2 regions of the Rothia sp. HMSC069C01 genome follow, and region 2 is predicted to be linked to the other one. Evidence: predicted binding sites of a transcription regulator. Region 2 holds the regulator's gene; the other holds the start of a gene.

Region 1 (5,317 bases), on a different contig from region 2:
GCTTGGTAACCACCAGAGTCTCGGTCGTGAGTACCAAAGCCGCGATAGATGATGCATTCTGCAGCGCAGAGCGGGTGACCTTCACGGGGTCAATTACGCCCGCTTCGAACAGATCAACATACTCACCGGTTTTGGCGTTGTAACCGTGACCAACGGGATGTTCGGCGACCTTTGCCGCCACCACATAGCCGTCGTCGCCAGCGTTTTCGGCAATCCAGCGCAGCGGCTGTACCAGGGCGCGGCGTACAATCTGCACACCTACGTTTGCGTCGTGGCTATCGAGTTCAAAACCGTCGAGCGCCTTGCTGGCGTGGATCAGTGCCGAACCGCCACCGGATACGATGCCTTCTTCAAGAGCCGCGCGGGTAGAAGACACAGCGTCTTCGATGCGGTGCTTACGTTCCTTAGCCTCAACCTCGGTTGCCGCACCCACCTTGATCACGCCCACGCCACCGGCGAGCTTCGCCAGGCGTTCCTTGAGCTTTTCGCGATCCCACTCGGAATCGACGGCCTCGATCTCTCGGCGCAACTGCTGCACACGGTCTTCAACCGCTTCCTTGCTGCCACCGCCGTCCACAATCGTGGTGGTGTTCTTGGTGACGGTCACGCGGCGCGCCGAACCGGTTTCTTCGAGAGTTGCCTGGGCCAGGTCGATACCCAGTTCGGGGGTAATCACGATGCTGCCGGTCAGAATGGCGAGATCCTGCATAATAGCCTTGCGGCGATCGCCGAACCCGGGAGCCTTAAGCGCCACAACGTCGAGAGTTCCGCGGAGCTTATTCACCACGAGGGTGGACAGTGCTTCACCATCAACGTCTTCGGCGATAATGGTCAGCGGTTTTTTCGCCTGTACGACCTTCTCCAGCAGAGGCATAATCTCGGCAACAGTGGAGATCTTACCCTGGTAGAGCAGAATGAGGCTATCTTCAAGAACCGCTTCGCCACGCTCGGCATCGGTCACGAACGAAGGCGAAAGGTAGCCCTTGTCGAACTGCATACCCTCGGTAATGTCAAGCTCAATCTCAGTGGAGGAGCCGTCCTCGATAGTAATGACGCCGTCCTGACCGACCTTCTCAAAAGCAGATGCCAAAAGCTCGCCGATCTGGTCGGACTGAGCCGAAATAGCGGCAACATGCGCAACTTCCGGGCCCTGTACCTCGCGGGCATCCTGAAGCAGACGCTCGGAGACCTTCTCAACGGCGGCCTCAATGCCACGCTTCACCTCCGCAGGTGCCGCACCGCTTGTTACGTTGCGCAGCCCCTCATTCACAAGTGCCTGCGCCAGCACGGTTGCGGTGGTCGTACCGTCACCGGCAACGTCGTTAGTCTTGGTGGCTACCTCTTTGGCGAGCTGCGCGCCCAGGTTTTCGTAGGGGTCTTCAAGCTCAACTTCGCGGGCGATCGAGACACCATCATTCGTGATAACCGGTGCACCCCACTGTTTATCGAGCACAACATTGCGCCCGCGTGGGCCGAGGGTAACCTTGACCGCATCGGCGAGTTTATCGACGCCGGCCTGCAGGGACTTACGGGCGGCATCGTTGAATTCAAGCTGTTTAGCCATGAATATTCGCTACTCCTTGAGGGTTGTGAGCGTTCGATATCGTAGAAGGCGCGCGTGCGCCAAATCCAGGTCAGGTATAGCGGATGCGCCGCGCGAGAAACCGGCGGCGCATCCTGCATATATGCGAAATTAGTCGACGATCGCCAGAACGTCACGAGCGGAGAGAATCAGGTATTCCTCGCCCTGGTACTTGACCTCGGTACCGCCATAGCGGGAGAACACGACTACGTCACCTTCGGCGATATCGACGGGAACGCGGTTGCCCTTATCGTCCACACGACCGGGGCCCACAGCTACTACGCGAGCCTCCTGCGGCTTCTCCTTTGCAGTTTCGGGAATAACCAGACCGGATGCGGTGGTCTGCTCAGCCTGCTCTAGTTTGACAACTACTCGGTCTTCGAGGGGCTTAATAGCCATAGGTATGCTCCTTTTTAGTCAGCGTTTTTAAAAATTTGTGAAGCGGTTTAGCCCTAGTGCCTGGGCGTTTAGCACTGCACCGCTTCGAGTGCTAAATTCAACTTTAGAATCCCGGCGGCACCCGGTCAAGAATGCGCGCCGTTTCGAGGGCGGCGTTTCGCGCACAGGATAATACGCGAGCGCCCCGTGAACCTGCCGCAGCATCCAAGCCTTCTGCATATGCTCATGCCACTACACTTAAGCCTATGGTTGATTTTGTGCCCCTGCCGCCGTTTGCCTTACCGCCCGAGCTGCCTTTTACCCGGCAGGCGTTAGATGCCGCGGATGCGCTTTTCCCCTATAGTCAAGAGCACTCGCTCGAACAGGTTACGCGGCTGCGGGCGCAGGGGTTTACGCCCGATGAGACCGCCAATATTCTCAGCCTTGTTAAGGCGCGCACTCGGGCGCTTTCAAAGTTCGGCGATAGGGCGCGCACTATGTTTTTGACCGAGCACGGCGCGCAGCAGGCGACTCGACCGGTTGTTGCTGCCGAGCACGCGGCCGTATTTGCCCGTGCCGGGGTTCGTTCGGTTGCCGATCTGGGATGCGGTATTGGCGCGGATTCGTTGGAGTTCGCGCGCGCATCCTTAGCGACTGTTTCTGTGGAGCTTGACCCGTTGACGGCATCTTTTGCTGCCGCAAATCTGGCGGATTTTTCGGGTTCACGGGTTGTGGTCGGTGATGTGACGAATTTTGATCCCGAGAGTTTTCGTGATGGCAACGGCAAGGTCGTGCAGGGCATTTGGCTTGATCCGGCCAGACGTGATCTGACCGGAGTCGTAAAATCCCGTACAGAACGTATTTTTGATCCCGAAGCCTATTCTCCCCCGCTTTCGTTCGTAGTGGATCTGGCCAGAACTGGCATGCCGATGGGTGTCAAACTTGGTCCGGGGATGCCGCATGAGGCTATTGCGCGCCCCGAGGATATTCGTAGCGAGGCGAACCCCCATCCGCGTGTCACGGCGCAGTGGGTTGAGCATGAGGGTTCTCTCGTGGAGTTAGTGCTTTGGTTTAATGCTTTGGCTCAGGAGGGCGTTGCACGCACGGTCACGGTGCTGCGGCAGGAGGCGACGGGACAGGCTGAAGACAAGGGTCTGCGCATTCACAAAACCACGCTGAGGAGTCCCTATTCTGCGGAACAAGTAACCCCTGTTGATGAAAAGCAAACCCGGTTCCCCTCCCCCGGTGAGTACCTCTATGAGCCTTCCGGCGCGGTAGTGCGGGCGCATCTGGTGCAGGAGTTAGCCCAAGAGCTTGGGGCGAACCTGATTGATCCGCACCTGGCGTACCTCACGGCGGCAAAAGCTGTTCAGAGTCCGCTGGCACAGTGTTATGAGGTTCTTGAGGAAATCCCGGTGCATGAAAAACAGCTCAAAAAGTGGGTGCGCGAGCGCGGTTTTACGGCTTTGACGATCAAGAAACGCGGCGTTGATCTGGTGCCCGAGAAATTGCGTGCGACCCTGTTGGCAGGCGGTGCGGGCAAGAAATCAGGTAAGAAGGCCGCGAAGAATCAGGGCTATAACCCGGCGACTTTAGTGTTTACGCGAGTGGGGTCTGGGCAGCAGGCACGGCGCATCGGGTGGCATGTGCGGCCTGTAGACTTTTCTGATGCAGCGCACGTCTCTAGCTCGGACACTAAGAATTCTGTGGTCTAGCGGGTTTATGTGGGTGGCGTATCTACAAAAACTGTGATGACGGTGTGTGACGTTTTATGTCAGATACTTCATGTTTGCGTCGTATTTAGTTCATACACACTCGAAAAAACATTGTTGTGGTCACCAACACCGTAAAATAAATGCAGTCACCCCAAGAAGGAGAGAGTTTTGATTCCGTTCGCTTCCTCGGCGCAATCCACTCTAGGCGTAGAGTGGGAGATCGCGCTGATTGACCAGCATACCGGAGAGCTGGTAGCGCGTGCTCAAGAGGTACTTGCCCGTGTGGGCGAACGTTACCCAGAGCTTTTGGAACCTTCCCTGGATCATGCTCATGTGACGGGCGAATTTTTGGAAAATACGCTTGAGATTATTACCGGCGTGTGTACTACGGTGCCGCAGGCGTGCCAGCAGTTGATCTCGGTGACCGATAAGATCCGTGAGGTTGCTGATGAGCTGGGGCTTGATTTCTATGCGGCGGGCACGCACCCTACGGCGCATTGGCAGGAACAGCAGGTATCTGCGAAGAAGCGGTACCAGCGTGTGGTGGGTCGCGGCCAGTACTGGGGCAGGCACATGGTTATTTTTGGCGTGCATGTGCATGTGGGCGTCGATTCACGCGATAAGGCATTACCGCTTGTGGATGCGCTCACCAACTATTGCGCGCATCTGCTGGGGCTTTCGGTGTCTTCGCCCTACTGGGACAGCGTGGATACCGGGTATGGTTCGCACCGCACGATGCTGTATCAGCAGCTGCCTTCAAATGGTCTGCCTTTTCATTTTGAAAACTGGCAGGAGTACAGTGACTATTTGCATGCTTTGGTGAAGACGGGCGCTATTTTAGAGGTCAGCGAGGACCGTTGGGATGTGCGCCCGGTTCCCCGCTATGGCACCTTGGAGATGCGTTACTGCGACGGCCTTCCGTCGATTCGGGATGTTGCGGCGGTTACGGCGCTCACCCAGTGTTTAGTGGAGTTTTTCTCACGCAAAATTGAGGCTGGCGAGAAGATTGAGGTGTTAAACCCTTGGCATGCGCAGGAGAATAAATGGCGTGCCGCCCGCTATGGTTTAGACACCGAGATCATTGTGTCTAACGAGCCGCAGGTGCGCCCGCTACGCGAGGACATTGAGCTTCTTGTTACTCAGCTAGAGGATGTTGCCCGGGATTTGGATTGTTTGCCGGAGCTGCAGCATGTAAGGAATATGCTGGCGGAGGGCACCGGTGCCGACCGGCAGCGCGCTATCTATGAGAAAACAGGCTCTTTCCACGAGGTTATTCGGGATGTCGCGCTCCAGTCACGGGCGCGTCCCATCCGCTAGAGGCCGATAAAGCTCCAGCCCAATCCCCCGAGTTTTCTCAGAAGGCGGGCTGACGGATCCTTCTAGTCTAAGCAAATGCTCTAGAAACACACCGTCGTAACCGGCAGCGAAGAGTCGGTCGTAAAATCGACTCCCGAAGGTTCATACCCGGCCTCGACAAGGCGTGCCCCGAGGGCTGCCACCATTGCGCCATTATCGGTGCACAGCGTAAATTTCGGGATAATAAGGCGCACCCCAGCTGAAGCACATCGCGCCGAAAGCAGCTCACGCAACCGCGAATTTGCCGCAACACCCCCGCCGAGTAAGAGGGTGTGCAATCCCTGTT
Region 2 (5,317 bases):
TGAAAAGTTCGATTTCCCGCTCGGTGATGCCTCCTTCAGGTCCTACAAGAATATAAATTCTGGTGGGATTATCAGGGCTGTACCCAATCTTTCGCAGATATTCGCTTAAGGGTTCAGTGGCCTGTTCATGCAGAATATAGACATACGCTCCCTGAGCCGTGAGCTCGCGTATATGTTCTGCGAGTTCCTGCGAAGAATACAGCTCTTCCACGGTAGGAATGAGTGCTCGACGCGATTGCTTAGCGGCGGCAGAGACAGTATTTTGCCACTTTTGGTGAGCTTTAGTAGCGCGTTCCCCTTTCCACCGCACGATAGAGCGATCGGCACTCCACGGGATAACGCTCCGAATTCCAAGTTCGGTGCCGGTCTCAATTGCCAATATGTCTCGGTTATCTTTGGCGAGTGCCTGCACAAGGGAAACTGAGAGGCTGTTATCATCCTTATCTAAGTTTTGGACTGTAACTTCAAGTCCTTTAGAGGAAATCGCTGAAACAATACCGTGGATACGATGCCCTTGGCCGTCTGCAAGGTCAAGGTTCTCCCCTATAGCTAAGCGTTTCACCTTGGCGTGATGCGCTTCCGGGCCAGTTAGAGTAAATGTACTCCCTGCCGTGCAGCTGGCTAGCTCTTTGGCGGTAATGTAGAAAATGGGGGCGCTCATAAGATCCTTGATAAAGCTGTATCCGAAGTGTTTCATCTTACCGTACTAGGATTTTCAGAACACTTCGGATACAAAGAATGTTGTCTATTTAAATTGGTCTTTGAGTCGCGAAAAAAGACCATGTTTTTGTTTGACGTGGGTGCCTTCGTGCAAGTCTTCTCCACGAAGTTCAGCGAATTTTTGGAGCAACTCACGTTGTTCGGAGTTTACATTGGTCGGTGTTGTGACCTGAATACGTACCTGTAGGTCTCCGCGTTTATCGGAGTGAAGGCGGGTAACACCTAAGCCGTTCAAAGTTACGATGTCGCCGCTTTGTGCGCCTTCAGGGATGGTGATCTCTTGAACCCCATCGAAGGTTTCTAAGGGTACGGTGGTTCCTAAAACGGCTGCGACCATAGGAATATTCACCGTTGTGGTGAGATTATCACCATCGCGAACAAAGTATTTATCGCGCTTAACGTTGAGATCAATATAAAGATCGCCATTGGGACCACCATTGAGTCCAGCTTCGCCTTTACCTCGCAGACGTATGCGGGCTCCGTCATTAACACCGGCGGGAACGGTGAAGGTCAGCGGGAGTTTTTCGCCCACACGGCCCTGTCCGTGGCATTCTGGGCAGCGGTGTTTGATGACGGTGCCATATCCCTGACAGCTGGGGCACTCTACCTGCTGCATGACGGTTCCTAGGATGGATTGAACACGGCGCTGCATGAATCCCTGGCCATGACAGGTCTCACAGGTTTCGGGGTGGGTTCCGGGAGCGGTTCCTTCACCTTCACAGGATTTACAAGTGACGGCCGTGTTAAGCTCTACAGTCTTTTCGACGCCAAAAACTGCGTCTTTAAGGGATATCGAGACGTTGATAAGTGCGTCTTGTCCCTGGCGTACGCGGGATGCGGGACCGCTTTGTCCACCGCCTCCGGTAAACATATCGAAGAGGTCTTGGAACCCGAAACTTCCTGAGCCAAAGCCGCCGAACCCTCCTGCGCCTCCAGGGAATCCTGCACGACCCTGTTCATCGCCGGTAGCGTCGTAATTACGGCGTTTCTCGTTATCTGAGAGTACTTCGTAGGCGAGGGTTACACGTTTGAATTCCTCAGCTGCCTCTTCGGATGGGTTAACGTCGGGGTGCAGTTGACGCGCCTTTTTACGGTACGCTTTTTTGATCTCTTCGGGGCTTGCATCCTTCGAGACTCCAAGAGTTGAGTAGTGATCGCTCACGTGTTTCTTCTATCCTTTTCGTACCGGAGTGCTCCGGATATGGTGTCAATATAAAATCGGTAAGTTTACGGGGTTCTGAGGAATTACTCGCACGATGTCATGATGCTCGTGTGCCTAAGACATGACCTAGATAGCGAGCTACCGCGTTCACCGCCGCAATGTTACCACGGTAATCCATGCGGACTGGACCCACCACGCCAAGTTTTGCCGTATGCTTCCCCAAGGCGCCTTCATTATCTGGTAAATGTTGTTTGTTGTATGAAACTACAACGGGTGAATCGTATTCACCAGTGACAATAGAAGCTCCTTGAAGCGCTTGCTCCGTATTCTCGTGACCGATCCTTACACTGTACCCGGCTTCTTGAACCGATGCGTGAGACAGCACGCGAAGCAGCGTAACTTGTTCTTCGAGCGCATCCAAAATGGGAGCTATGCTCGCCGAGAAGTCGTCGTGACTTCGTGCTAGGTTTGAGGTGCCAGAGATCGCGAAGCGAATATCTCGTTCAAAATAAGGTTGTGCTCGCAGATGATCCACGATAGCTTCGGTGAGTTCCGGAGAACGGCCTCGCAACGCTGGATGATGCGCTTCTGGCAGCAATGCACTTATGTTTTCGAAAGGTAAACCCTGAAGCATTTTAAGCAGGTTTTCTTTAATCGCTGCAAGAGCTGATACAGTTTCATCATGCGCTAAGGCTGTAGTCTCTGGCAGTATCACAGTGACCCGGTGGATTGTGCCAAGATCACTGATAAGCAATGCTAAGAGCGTGCGTGAATCCAGGGGTACGAACTCAAGATGCAAGAGAGTTCCAGCGTTACGTGTTGGGTACTGGATAAGCGCCACCTGATGCGTGAGATGCGCAAGTGTTCGGGTGGCGGCTTCAATCATATCTTCTACGCTGTGTGCGCTTTCAAGAATTTGCCGTAACGCCGACACTTGGGTTGCAGAGAGAGCACGCGGCGCGGCTAGAGCATCGACGAAGAACCTGTATCCCTGTTCTGTAGGAATACGCCCAGCGCTGGCGTGCGGTGCGCTCAAAAGTCCCTGTTCTTCTAAAGCTGCCATATCATTGCGTATCGTGGCACTGGATACTTGAAGATGGTGGCGCTGTGCCAGCGTCTTTGAACCTATGGGTTCGCCTGTGCGCACGTAGTCTTCAACGATTGCCTGCAATATGCGCATGCGGCGTTCGTGTGACATGGTACTCCTTGCGACCCTATCGGTGGTTAATAATCTGGCAAAGCATAATCTGGCACTCTTGTTGAGAGAGTGCTAAAAACTACTTTTATCATAGCCGGGTAGCCCCTAGCGGTACTAGTCTTTCGCCAGAAGCGAGTTATCAATACTTTAGAATTGGATGGGTTCTGCCAAAAGCTAACCTGCGGAAACCAGGCAATATCCGTGGTGCCGTTGTACGAAGGATGCAAGATATGAGTGAACGATACGCTTGGGGTGCACAAGATCTATCACGTGCCTCAATAAATAACAGGCCTGCTCCTCCTCGTCGGGTCGAGCTAAAACGCGGGATGGTCCTTGAGGATCTTAACGGGTGGGTTGGCGAAGTAGTGCGTGCCGAACGTATCGGTGGAGAAATATTTTTCGGGCTTGAAGACGCTCACGGACGGGTCAAAAATTTTCCTTTAGGAATCGGGTACTTTCTTGAGGGCGAACCGGTTGAGATTGTTGCCCCAACACCACGAAAGACCTCAGGGCGCAAAATTTCTCGTTCTGGTTCGGTAGCAGTTGAAAACGCTCCAGCGCGGGTGGCGTGCGCATCCAGAATCTGGGTTGAGGGGCTTCATGATGCGGAACTCGTCGAGAAAGTGTGGGGCCATGATCTGCGGGTTGAAGGTATTGTGGTCGAGCCCCTTCATGGTGTTGATGATTTAGCAACTGCCGTTAAAGAGTTCTTCCCCGGCCCAGAGCGACGACTTGGAATTCTTGTGGATCATCTTCTGAAAGGCACCAAGGAAGAACGTGTTGTGGCGGAGGCTTTAGCTGTTCCCGGCGCTGCTGGAAATATTAAGATTGTGGGGCACCCTTTCATTGATATTTGGCAGGCCGTCAAGCCGCAGGTTCTCGGAATTCCGGCATGGCCGCAGGTGCCTCGAGGTGAGGACTGGAAGAAAGGAATTCTACGTCGGTTGGGACAGCCACATCAAAACCAGGAAGACGTGGCAAACGCCTGGAAACGTATTCTTTCCCGAGTTGACTCTTATTCCGATCTTGATCCTACGCTGCTAGGACCTGTTGAGTCGCTCATTGATTTTCTGACTGAATAAGGTAATGTGAGTAGCTCAGGTTGTCTATGCCGCGCCTCTGGCGAGGCGTTCGGTAAAACACGTTACAATAAATAAGGATTTTAGGTTGTACAGGTGCACCAATTGAGGCATGTGTACGGCAGAGCAAAATAGACGAGTAATAATCAGGATTTCTGTGGTTCAAGATACTCGCCCGGAGGGGCATAAACGAAACATTACACCTTTGCCTGTGTCGCAGGACCGGAGCATGGCGACTTTTGCTCACTTTAGCGGCATCATCGGGTTTTTGCCTGCCGCTGCTATCTACTATTTGTATCGTGACCGCGCCCCCTTCACTGAGCAAGAGTCACGTGAAGCCATGAACTTTACGCTTCTGCCTTCAATCATGATTCTTGTTCTTCTCATTTTGAGCTTCGTACCCGGCATGGCAAGCCTCATGATGTTCTTTACTGCTATTCTGTGGCTTTATATGGCGATCAGTTCCGTAATTGCGGGCATCTACGCCGCCCAAGGAGAACCTCATAGGTACAAGCTCAACCTGCGTATCCTTGACCTTTTCCTCAAGCCTGCTGAAGACTTCAAAGAAAAGAAGAAGCAGCACCGAGAAGAAATGGAAGGGCAACAGCAACAACAGGCAGCCGAGCGCCGCGTATAAACAGACTTATACATCGTATAAGGCACCCCGGGTCACTATTTCGATATGGAATATGTGGCCCTTTATTTTTATACGCATATTACATACCATATAAAACGCCTGTTAACGATTGAAGGCCCCTGATACACAAGGGACCTTCAACCGTATTCACTCAACTTCAGCAAAGACGACAACACGCTGTAACATATACCGTCCTGCCAATATAAACTCTACCTTAGTTTCAACCTAATGTCTAGTAATTCAATTATTTTATCCTGAAAGTTAAGGCAATTATATTTTTGGGGTAAGTATTCTCGCATATTTTACGAGACATTTATTTTATATCTGGAAGTAATTCTCGAGTAACAGCATCACCTAAAAGTCGGCCCTGCAACGTAAGTTTTACTGAAGCATCAGGGTTGGGCGCACCAGTATTTGTAAAAATGTCGGGTTCAATAAGTCCTTGTGCGAGCAACCATTGTAAAGAATCCCCCAAGTCAGCGGCAGGATGCACGGCCAGAAGCTCGCTCATAGGCAAACCT

The links. Region 2 encodes HrcA, which represses chaperone genes, less so after heat shock. Its sites were predicted from a motif close to TTNGCACTCGNNNNNNNCGAGTGCNAA; they were not measured.
Region 1: a site for HrcA is predicted at 2,050-2,076, ahead of groES (co-chaperone GroES). Genes of this name have one in related genera too.

The regions. Positions count from the first base shown of each region.
Region 1 covers NZ_KV817383.1:79,768-85,084, forward strand. Annotated here, with positions in the region: gene groL (chaperonin GroEL) at 1-1,564, opposite strand, end outside; gene groES (co-chaperone GroES) at 1,694-1,981, opposite strand; gene HMPREF2981_RS03365 (class I SAM-dependent methyltransferase) at 2,227-3,675, shown strand; gene HMPREF2981_RS03370 (glutamate--cysteine ligase) at 3,844-4,992, shown strand; gene tsaD (tRNA (adenosine(37)-N6)-threonylcarbamoyltransferase complex transferase subunit TsaD) at 5,073-5,317, opposite strand, start outside.
Region 2 covers NZ_KV817408.1:479,994-485,310, reverse strand. Annotated here, with positions in the region: gene HMPREF2981_RS08805 (16S rRNA (uracil(1498)-N(3))-methyltransferase) at 1-661, opposite strand, end outside; gene dnaJ (molecular chaperone DnaJ) at 746-1,882, opposite strand; gene hrcA (heat-inducible transcriptional repressor HrcA) at 1,980-3,080, opposite strand; gene HMPREF2981_RS08790 (DUF3097 family protein) at 3,311-4,162, shown strand; gene HMPREF2981_RS08785 (DUF4870 domain-containing protein) at 4,389-4,796, shown strand; gene hemW (radical SAM family heme chaperone HemW) at 5,110-5,317, opposite strand, start outside.